DNA from 3 places in the Saccharopolyspora sp. NPDC045839 genome. Region 2 is predicted to be linked to each of the others. Evidence: riboswitches for the same ligand, from Rfam matches in the RefSeq annotation. Region 2 holds a riboswitch; each other region holds the start of a gene.

Region 1 (3,265 bases), on a different contig from region 2:
ACTCACCGGGCGTGCGGCGGGTCAGCACTCGATGACGTTGACGGCGAGGCCGCCGCGAGCCGTCTCCTTGTACTTGACCTTCATGTCACGGCCTGTCTCGCGCATGGTCTTGATGACCTTGTCCAGCGAGACGAAGTGGGTGCCGTCGCCGCGCAGCGCCATCCGCGCCGCCGTGATCGCCTTCACCGACGCGACCGCGTTGCGCTCGATGCACGGGATCTGCACGAGACCGCCGATCGGGTCGCAGGTGAGCCCGAGGTTGTGCTCCATCGCGATCTCCGCGGCGTTCTCCACCTGGCTCGGGGTCCCGCCGAGCACCTCGGCGAGCCCGGCGGCCGCCATCGAGCACGCGGACCCGACCTCGCCCTGGCAGCCGACCTCTGCACCGGAGATCGACGCGTTCTCCTTGAACAGCACGCCGACCGCACCGGCCACGAGCAGGAAGCGCACCACGCCGACGTCGTCGGCACCCGGCACGAACCGCATGTAGTAGTGCAGCACCGCGGGGACGATCCCGGCCGCTCCGTTGGTCGGCGCGGTCACCACGCGCCCGCCGGCCGCGTTCTCCTCGTTCACCGCGAGCGCGAAGAGGGTCACCCACTCCAGCGCATCGTCGTGCTCGGTCAGCGAGGCGGCCAGCTCCGCCGCCCGCCGCCGGACCTTGAGCCCGCCGGGCAGTTCCCCGGAGTTCCGGCATCCGTTGTCCACGCATTCGCGCATGACCTGCCAGATGTCCAGCAGCTCCTTGTGCACGGCGTCCTCGCCGCGCCAGGACAGCTCGTTGGCCAGCATGACGCCGCTGATCGGCAGCCCGGACTCCTCGGTGCGGGCGAGCAGTTCCGCGCCGGTCCGGAACGGGTAGCGCACCGCGGTCGCGTCGGGCTTGATCCGATCGGTGCCGGTGGCGTCCTCGTCGACGACGAAACCGCCGCCGACCGAGTAGTAGACCGCGCTCTCGAGCTCGACCCCGTCGGTGCCGGTCGCGGTGAACCGCATCCCGTTGGGGTGCAGCGGCAGCGACTTGCGCCGGTGCATCACCAGGTCGCGGTCCACGGTGAACCGGATCTCCTGCACACCGTCGAGCCGCAGCCGCCCGGTCTCCCGGATCTCGGCGACCCGGCCCTCCACTGCCGCCGGGTCGACGGTCTCCGGGCTGTGCCCCTCGAGGCCGAGCAGCACCGCCTTCGGGCTGCCGTGCCCGTGCCCGGTCGCGCCGAGCGACCCGAACAGTTCCGCCTTGATTCGCTTGACCTGCGACAACCGGCCCTCGCCGTGCAACCGCTGCACGAACAGCCGGGCCGCGCGCATCGGGCCGACCGTGTGCGAACTGGACGGCCCGATACCGACCGAGAACAGGTCGAAGACGCTGATCGCCATTGACCGTCTCCTCCCTCTCCTATTCCCCGCTACTCCGCGATCACCGCGGCGTACTGCTCGGCGGTGAGCAGAGCACTGGTGTCGGAGGTGCGCACCTCCAGCAGCCAGCCCTCGCCGTAGGGCTCGGAGTTGACCAGCGCCGGATCGTCCACGACGGACTCGTTGATCGCCACGACCTCGCCGGTGACCGGCGCGAACAGGTCGCTGACGGACTTCGTGGACTCCAGCTCGCCGCAGGCCTGGCCCGACTCGATCTGCTCCCCCACCTCGGGCAGCTGCACGAAGACGATGTCGCCGAGCGCGTCCGCGGCGTGCTGGGTGATGCCGATCCGGACCAGCTCGTCGCGGTCCTCGATCCACTCGTGCTCTTCGGTGTAGCGCAGGTTCGCAGGCAGGGACATGGTGGGAGGCTCCAAGGCTTTCGGGGGCACGGATGCCCGAGCGGGGCTGGGCCTCCCCCTCTGTTTCGGAACCTGAGAGCTTCGCCGCGGCTTCTCGCGGCTTGCACCGTGGGTGGAGCGTCAGGGATGACGCGCGCTTTCCAGAGTTGCCTCGCCCGAACGGTCATGGGTGCCTGAGAGTTTGTGGGGAGTCTTGCTCCTTCGGCGCCCTGACGGCTCGGTGTGAGCCCCCAGGGTCTCTCCCGCACGGGGTCGACGGCCGGTATGCGATTGTCGATGTGCTCAGCAACGATAAACGGGCCAGCCCTGGTGTCAATGCCCTCCCCCACTGACCGGCGGCGGCCCGAAGCACTCAGGAGGCCGGTGATGCTGGACATCCGGGCGCTGGTCGAACGGGTCGGCCCCACACTGCTGCGCACCGTGGTCAGCCCGGAGCCGACGGTCTGCGTGGGGGACGTCGTCATCGCCGAACCCGATGAGCCGCCGACCGCGGCTGGCGGCGACCTCGTGCTGGGCGTGGCGGTCGCGGATCGCGAGCAGGCGACGCGGCTGGCGAGGGCTTGCGGCGCGCAGGGCGCGGCAGCGGTGCTGCTCAAGCCGCCGATCTCGGCGGACGACGCGGTGGCCGCGGCGGCCGCGGAAGCCGGGGTGGCGTTGGTGGAGGTCCGGCCGGGTGCCGGCTGGGCGCAGTTGGTGTGGCTGATCCGGGCGGCGCTGGCCGGGACCGGCATCGAGGAGGCCGACGCGCGCGGCACCGGGGTCGGCGATCTGTTCCGCCTCGCCGACGCGGTCGCCGACGTGGTGGACGCGCCGGTCACGATCGAGGACGCGCACTCCCAGGTCCTGGCCTACTCCGCCCGGCAGGACCTGACCGACCCGGCGCGGGTCTCGACGATCATGGGCCGGAAGCAGCCCGACGAGGTACTCGCCAAGTTCCGGGCCCGCGGCACGTTCCGCCAGCTCAGCAAGGGCAGTTCGGCGATCTTCGTGCCCGCCCAGCAGGACGGCACCCTGCCCCGCCTGGTGGTGCCGATCCGGATGGGCGGCGAGCTGCTCGGCTCGATGTGGGCCGTGGTGCCCGGCGAGGTCTCCGAGGAGCGCTCCACCGCGTTCGCCGACACCGCGCCGCTGGTCGCGCTGCAACTGCTGCGGTGGCGGGCGGTGGCGGACGCGGAGCGCCGCCGGTCCGCCGAGCAGGTGCGGCTGCTGCTGGAGGGCGGCGAGGGCTGGCGGGTGGCCGTGAACGAGCTGGCGGTGCCCAACGAGGCGCATCGGGTCGTCGCGATCGAAATGCCGTCGTCCGCCGGGCCCGCGGAGGGGCACCGGCTGGCGATGTGGGAGTGGATCACGCGCGGGATCGGGCGGCGCCCGCTGGTCACCGAGATCGGCACCATGCTCTACGCCCTGGTGCCGGACCGGGCGGGCGCGGGCGGCTGGCCGGACCTGCGGGAAGCGCTCGTGTCCCACGACGCTTCGCCCCGCCCGCT
Region 2 (3,265 bases):
GCGGGGCGGCGCCGAAGCGGCGTCGCCCCGCTGGCGCGTGAAGGTAGTGCGCAGCCGAGATCGATGACTTCCCGCGCGGGGAATTTCCCGCCGTCGCAACCGGTTTCCACGTTGTAGCGGCCGCCTTTCGACCGGTCCGGCGGACGGGTCGGCGGTGTATCGTGCTGGTAATGCTCGATGAAGAGCTCAGCCAGCGGTTCGGACCAGATGCACCGGCAGGAAGGCCGCGGATTCGGTGGTCGACCAGACCGCTAAAGGGATGGGCGTGTCCGCCGCAACGCGGGTAGCGTCGGAGGCGTCGGTGCGCGATCCTCGACGGGGATGTCACGCTTCGGCGCGCTGGAGGAGGCGATGTGACGATGAGCAGCGAGATGCGCGTCGTCGGCGTGCGAGTTGAACTACCAGCAAACCAGCCGATTCTGCTGTTGCGCGAGGCGCACGGCGAGCGTTACCTGCCGATCTGGATCGGCTCGGTCGAGGCGACCGCCATCGCGCTGGAGCAGCAGGGTGTGCGGCCGCAGAGACCCCTTACCCACGACCTGTTGAAGGACGTCATCGGCGCCCTCGGGCGCGACCTGGAACAGGTGCGGATCACCGACCTGCAGGACGGCACCTTCTTCGCCGAGCTGGTGTTCGACGGGGATGTGCGGGTCTCCGCGCGGCCGAGCGACTCGGTGGCGCTGGCGCTGCGCATCGGGGTGCCCATCCACGCCGACGAATCGGTGCTGGACGAGGCGGGGCTGATCATCCCGGACGAGCAGGAGGACGAGGTGGAGAAGTTCCGCGAGTTCCTGGACTCCGTCTCCCCGGAGGACTTCCGCGGCGCCGACACCTGAGCCCGCCGATCGACCGACGACACAGCCCGGCCCCCGTCTGCGCGAGCAGGCGGGGGCCGGGTCGTCCGGGTGCCCCGCGCGTCGCGTTGACCTCCCCGCGGGGCAGGCATACCGTCGAACTTACGCGAATTGCCCCGGTGTGATTCGGCCGCTGGGCGGTGTTCGCGGCCTCGGACCGCGATGGTCCGGGAGCTGGTGATCGTCGTCGGCTTCGTGCCGGACGAGGGGAGGCAGGCGTGGTCGAGGAAGCGTCCAACCGGGATGCTGCCGTGGAGCAGGGCGAGCTGTTCCCCGATGCCTCGCTGCCGGACGAACTGGTCGGCTACCGGGGTCCGGCCGCCTGCCAGATCGCCGGCATCACCTACCGCCAGTTGGACTACTGGGCGCGCACCAAGCTGGTAGGCCCGTCCATCCGCGGCGCCGCCGGCTCCGGCTCGCAGCGGCTGTACTCGTTCAAGGACATCCTGGTGCTCAAGGTGGTCAAGCGACTGCTGGACACCGGGGTGTCGCTGCACAACATCCGGGTCGCGGTGGAACACCTGCGCAACCGGGGCGTGCAGGACCTGGCCAGGCTGACGCTGTTCAGCGACGGGACGACGGTCTACGAGTGCACCTCTGCCGAGGAGGTGGTCGACCTGTTGCAGGGTGGCCAAGGGGTGTTCGGCATCGCCGTCAGCGGGGCGATGCGCGAGATCAGCGGCACGATCCACGACTTCCCGGCGGAACGGGCCGACGGCGCGGAGCTGGTCCCGATGGACGACGAGCTGTCCCGCCGGCGGCGCGACCGGCAGGCCGAGACCGGCTGAGCCGACCGGACCCACCCGGGTGGTGTGCGGCCGGTGACATCGCTGGTCCGCTCGGACCCCCTGATCGGGTAAGCTGCGGCACATCGCCGACCCCGTGCGGGAGAGTCCGGCCCGGCCTAGGCCGCGGTCGGCGCCGAAGGAGCAACCCTCCCCGACAACCTCTCAGGCCACCTGGACCGCACGGGCGAGATACCTCTGGAAAGAGGGCGCACCACGACCGTGGTGCACCCCGCCGACGGTGCAAGCCCGGTTCCCGGGTGAAGCTCTCAGGCGTTCGCTTCGCGGACAGTGACAGAGGGGGAGAGCAGGGCAGCTTCGGCTGCCTGCCGCCCTTTTGCCGCCGCGACGATTGAGGTTTGGCGATGACCGACGTGACCCACGACCGCATTCCCCTGGCCGCCCTGGAGCACGGCACGCCGTTCGCCGACCGGCACGTCGGCCCGATGCCGGCCGAGCTCGCGCGCATGCTCGACGTGATCGGCGTCGGCTCGCTGGAGGAGCTGGGGCAGAACGCCGTGCCGGACACGATCCGGGAAGGCGACCTGCAGCTGGCGCTGCCGGAGCCGGCCACCGAGTCCGAGGCGCTGGCCGAGCTGCGCGAGCTGGCCCGCCGCTGTCGCCCGCACACCGAGATGATCGGGCTCGGCTACTACGGCACGGTCACGCCGCCGGTGATCCTGCGCAACGTGCTGGAGAGCCCCGCCTGGTACACGGCCTACACGCCGTACCAGCCGGAGATCTCGCAGGGCCGGCTCGAAGCGCTGCTGAACTTCCAGACGATGGTGGCCGACCTGGCCGGGGTGCCGGTGGCCAACTCGTCGATGCTCGACGAGTCCACCGCCGCGGCCGAGGGCATGACGCTGGTGCGCCGCGCGGGCCGGTCGAAGTCGCCGCGGTTCGTGGTGGACGCCGACACGCTGCCCCAGACCATCGCGGTGATCGAGACCCGCGCGGAGCCGCTGGGCATCGAGGTCGTCGTCGCCGACCTCGCCGCGGGTGCGCAGGCGTTGCCGGACGGCGAGTTCTTCGGCGTGCTGCTGTCCTACCCGGGCGCTTCCGGCGCGGTGCGGGACCACGAGGAGATCATCGCGGAGGTCCACCGGCGCGGCGCGAAGGTCGTCGTCGCGGCCGACCTGCTGGCGCTGACGCTGCTGCGCTCGCCCGGCGAGATCGGCGCGGACGTGGTGGTCGGCAGCACCCAGCGGTTCGGCGTGCCGATGGGCTTCGGCGGCCCGCACGCCGGGTTCATGGCCGTGGCCAAGGGCTTCGAACGGCAGCTGCCGGGGCGGTTGGTCGGCGTGAGCGTCGACGCCGACGGCAACCAGGCCTACCGGCTGGCGCTGCAGACCCGCGAACAGCACATCCGCCGCGAGAAGGCCACCAGCAACATCTGCACCGCGCAGGTGCTGCTGGCCGTCGTGGCCTCGATGTACGCGGTCTACCACGGCCCGGCCGGGCTGCGGTCGATCGCGACCCGCGCGCACCGGATGGCGGCGGTGCTCGCCGAGCAGCTGCGTCGCGGCGGCGTCGAGGTGCTGCACCGGGAGTTCTTCGACACGATCGTCGCGAAGGTGCCGGGCAAGGCCGACGACATCGTCGCCACGGCCCGCCGGGGCGGCATCA
Region 3 (3,265 bases), on a different contig from region 2:
ACGCCGCCGTTGGCGCCCTTCTCCCGGTCGGTGACGGCGAAGACCATCACGAAGTCGGCGTCGATGCCGCCGGTGATGAAGGTCTTCTCGCCGTTGATGACCCACTCGTCGCCGTCCTTGACGGCGGTGGTGCGCAGGTTCTTGGCGTCCGAGCCGGCGCCGGGCTCGGTGATCGCGAAGCACGACTTGCGGGTGCCCTCGATCGTCGGGAGCAGGTAGCGCTCCTTCTGGTCGTCGTTGGCGTAGTACAGGATGTTGTCGGCGTAGCCGCCGAAGCGGAACGGCACGAAGGTACGGCCGAGCTCGACCTCGATGAGCGCCGTCATCACCGCCGACAGGCCCATGCCGCCGTACTCCTCGGGCGTCTGCACGCCCCAGAACCCGGCCTGCTTCGCCTTGTCCTGCAGTTCCCGCTGCTCGTCCTTGGTCAGGCCGCGTTCCCCGGCGCGCTCGCGGCGCAGCACCTCCTGTTCCAGCGGCACCAGTTCGCGCTGGACGAAGTTGCGCACCCAGTCGCGGATGTCGCGTTCTGTGTCGGACAGCGAGAAGTCGACCATCGCCGGATCCTTTCCTGCGGCCAGCTAACTAACGGCGTTAGTTTTGTGGCAGCCTAAGACGGTCCCGGCGACCGCCGCAAGGGATCCGACGAGGAGAAGACGTGCCCAGACCGACCACCCCCCGGCTGTCGCCGGAGCGCATCCGGCGGATCGGCCTGGAGATCATCGACGCCGACGGCCTCGAAGCGCTGTCCATGCGGCGGCTGGCCGAACGGCTCGGCGTTCGCGCGGCGTCGCTGTACAACCACGTGTCGACCAAGGACGAGCTGCTGAACGAGATCGCCGACGACGTGATAACCGCAGTGGACGTCGCCGGCTTCGACGCGGACTGGAAGACCGGCCTGCGCACCTGGGCGCGCTCCTACCGGGCCGCCCTGATCGCCCACCCGAACCTGGTCCCGTTCCTGGCCTACGGCCCGGCCCGCCGGGAGAACGCGCTGCGCCAGGCGGACGCGGTGCACGGCGGCCTGACCAGGGCGGGCTGGCCGCAGCGCTACGCCACGATGATCGGCGCCTCGACGAAGTACCTGGTGGTGGGCTCGGCGATGGGCTCCTTCAGCGGCGGCTTCCCGGACGACGCGGCGCTCTACGGCGACCGCTTCCCGCACCTGAACAGGGCCCACCTGCTCCGCGAGCACGCGGCGGAGATCGACGCCGACAGCTTCGAGCTCGCCCTGGCCGCCCTCGTCGACGGCCTGGAGAAGCAGTACCGCGAGCTCAGCGCCTGAGATCACTCACCCGCCCGGTTGACGTGGGTCACGTCGGTTCGTAGCGTCGGCGTTCACACAACCGAATACCGCGCCCACGACGTCGTGCGGGAGAGACTCCGGCCCGTTCCGGGACCGGAGCGCCGAAGGAGCAATTCTCCCCAGCAAACTCTCAGGCACCGGCACCGCACGGCACCAGGCGAACACGGAGAAAAGCAGGAGCGCCCGCTTCTCGCCCACGGTGCAAGCCGCCCCCTCGCGGGCGGCGAAACTCTCAGGCCAATGACTCCGGGGAGACCGCCCGACCAGCGCAAGCCCGCGCAGGTCGAGGTCGAGGCGTCCCCGATAAGGTTGGGCTCAGTGAGCTGACCGGCCCTCGACTGCCGACCGGCGCCCACCAGGAGGAGTCTCACCATGTCGTCGCCACGACAGACGCCCTTGCACCACGTGCACGAAGCCCTCGGGGCGACGTTCACCGAATTCGCCGGCTGGCGGATGCCGCTGCGCTACTCGGGCGACACCGCCGAGCACAACGCGGTGCGCACCGGCGCCGGCCTGTTCGACCTGACCCACATGGGTGAGATCCGGATCAGCGGGCCGCAGGCCGCCGAGGCGCTGGACTACGCGCTGGTCGCCAACGCGTCCGCGATCAAGCCCGGCCGCGCCCGCTACACGATGATCTGCAACGCGGCCGGCGGCGTGCTCGACGACCTGATCGTCTACCGGCTCGGCGACGAGGAGTTCCTGGTGGTGGCCAACGCGGCGAACGCCGCCGTGGTCTCCGCCGAGCTGGCCGAGCGCATCGGCGGCTTCGACGCCGAGCACCAGGACGTCTCCGACGACTACGCGCTGATCGCGGTGCAGGGCCCGAACGCGGTCGCGATCCTCGCGCCGCTGACCGACACCGACCTCGCCGAGGTCAAGTACTACGCGGGCTACCGCAGCCGGGTCGCGGGCAAGGACGTGCTGCTGGCGCGCACCGGTTACACCGGCGAGGACGGCTTCGAGCTGTTCACCGCGCCCGGCGACGCCGAGGCGGTCTGGCAGGCGCTGACCGAGTCCGGCGCCGAGCACGGCCTGCAGCCCACCGGGCTGTCCTGCCGCGACACGCTGCGGCTGGAGGCCGGCATGCCGCTGTACGGCAACGAGCTGTCCGCCGAGCTCACGCCCTTCCACGCCAACCTCGGCCGGGTGGTCAAGCTGGACAAGGCCGGCGACTTCGTCGGCAAGGACGCGCTGGCCGCCGCGGCCGAGAAGCCCACCGAGCGCACGCTGGTCGGCTTGAGCACCGAGCAGCGCCGGGCGCCCCGGCACGGCTACCGCGTGCTGGACGCCGACGGCGCCGAGATCGGCGTCGTGACCAGCGGCGCCCCCTCCCCGACCCTCGGCCACCCGATCGGGATGGCCTACGTGGACCGCGACCACAGCGAACCCGGCACGCAGCTGCAGGTCGACATCCGCGGCAAGACCGTCGCGGTGCAGGTCGTCGAGCTGCCGTTCTACCGCCGCAATGCCTGAAGAGAAATACACAGGAGGCAACACCATGTCGACACCGGACCTGTTCAACGACCAGCTGGCCGCGGTGGACCCCGAGGTGGCGGCGGCGGTCGGCGCCGAACTCAACCGCCAGCAGAGCACGCTGGAGATGATCGCCTCGGAGAACTTCGCACCGCAGGCCGTCCTCGAGGCGCAGGGCTCGGTGCTGACCAACAAGTACGCCGAGGGCTACCCGGGCCGCCGCTACTACGGCGGCTGCGAGCACGTCGACGTCATCGAGCAGCTGGCCATCGACCGGGTCAAGGAGCTCTTCGGCGCGTCCTTCGCCAACGTGCAGCCGCACTCGGGCGCGCAGGCCAACGCGGCGGCGATGTTCGCGTTGCTCAAGCCGGGTGACACGATCATGGGCCTGGACCTGGCGCACGGCGGTCACCTGACCCACGGCATGCGGATCAACTTCTCCGGCAAGCTCTACAACGTGGTGCCGTACCACGTGCGCGAGGA

The links. Region 2 has a riboswitch for glycine ahead of gcvP (aminomethyl-transferring glycine dehydrogenase). Riboswitches for the same ligand answer to the same signal wherever they lie in the genome.
Region 1: linked by a shared signal. The riboswitch ahead of gcvH (glycine cleavage system protein GcvH) and the one ahead of gcvP (aminomethyl-transferring glycine dehydrogenase) in region 2 are both predicted to bind glycine.
Region 3: linked by a shared signal. The riboswitch ahead of gcvT (glycine cleavage system aminomethyltransferase GcvT) and the one ahead of gcvP (aminomethyl-transferring glycine dehydrogenase) in region 2 are both predicted to bind glycine.

The regions. Positions count from the first base shown of each region.
Region 1 covers NZ_JBWKKH010000016.1:130,228-133,492, forward strand. Annotated here, with positions in the region: gene AC07EQ_RS22820 (L-serine ammonia-lyase) at 22-1,377, opposite strand; gene gcvH (glycine cleavage system protein GcvH) at 1,407-1,778, opposite strand; glycine riboswitch at 1,829-1,928, opposite strand; glycine riboswitch at 1,929-2,033, opposite strand; gene AC07EQ_RS22830 (PucR family transcriptional regulator) at 2,145-3,265, shown strand, end outside.
Region 2 covers NZ_JBWKKH010000017.1:115,948-119,212, reverse strand. Annotated here, with positions in the region: gene AC07EQ_RS23660 (bifunctional nuclease family protein) at 360-836, shown strand; gene AC07EQ_RS23655 (MerR family transcriptional regulator) at 1,073-1,642, shown strand; glycine riboswitch at 1,730-1,831, shown strand; gene gcvP (aminomethyl-transferring glycine dehydrogenase) at 2,005-3,265, shown strand, end outside.
Region 3 covers NZ_JBWKKH010000029.1:6,181-9,445, reverse strand. Annotated here, with positions in the region: gene AC07EQ_RS31700 (acyl-CoA dehydrogenase family protein) at 1-557, opposite strand, end outside; gene AC07EQ_RS31695 (TetR/AcrR family transcriptional regulator) at 659-1,285, shown strand; glycine riboswitch at 1,363-1,462, shown strand; glycine riboswitch at 1,463-1,563, shown strand; gene gcvT (glycine cleavage system aminomethyltransferase GcvT) at 1,679-2,782, shown strand; gene glyA (serine hydroxymethyltransferase) at 2,808-3,265, shown strand, end outside.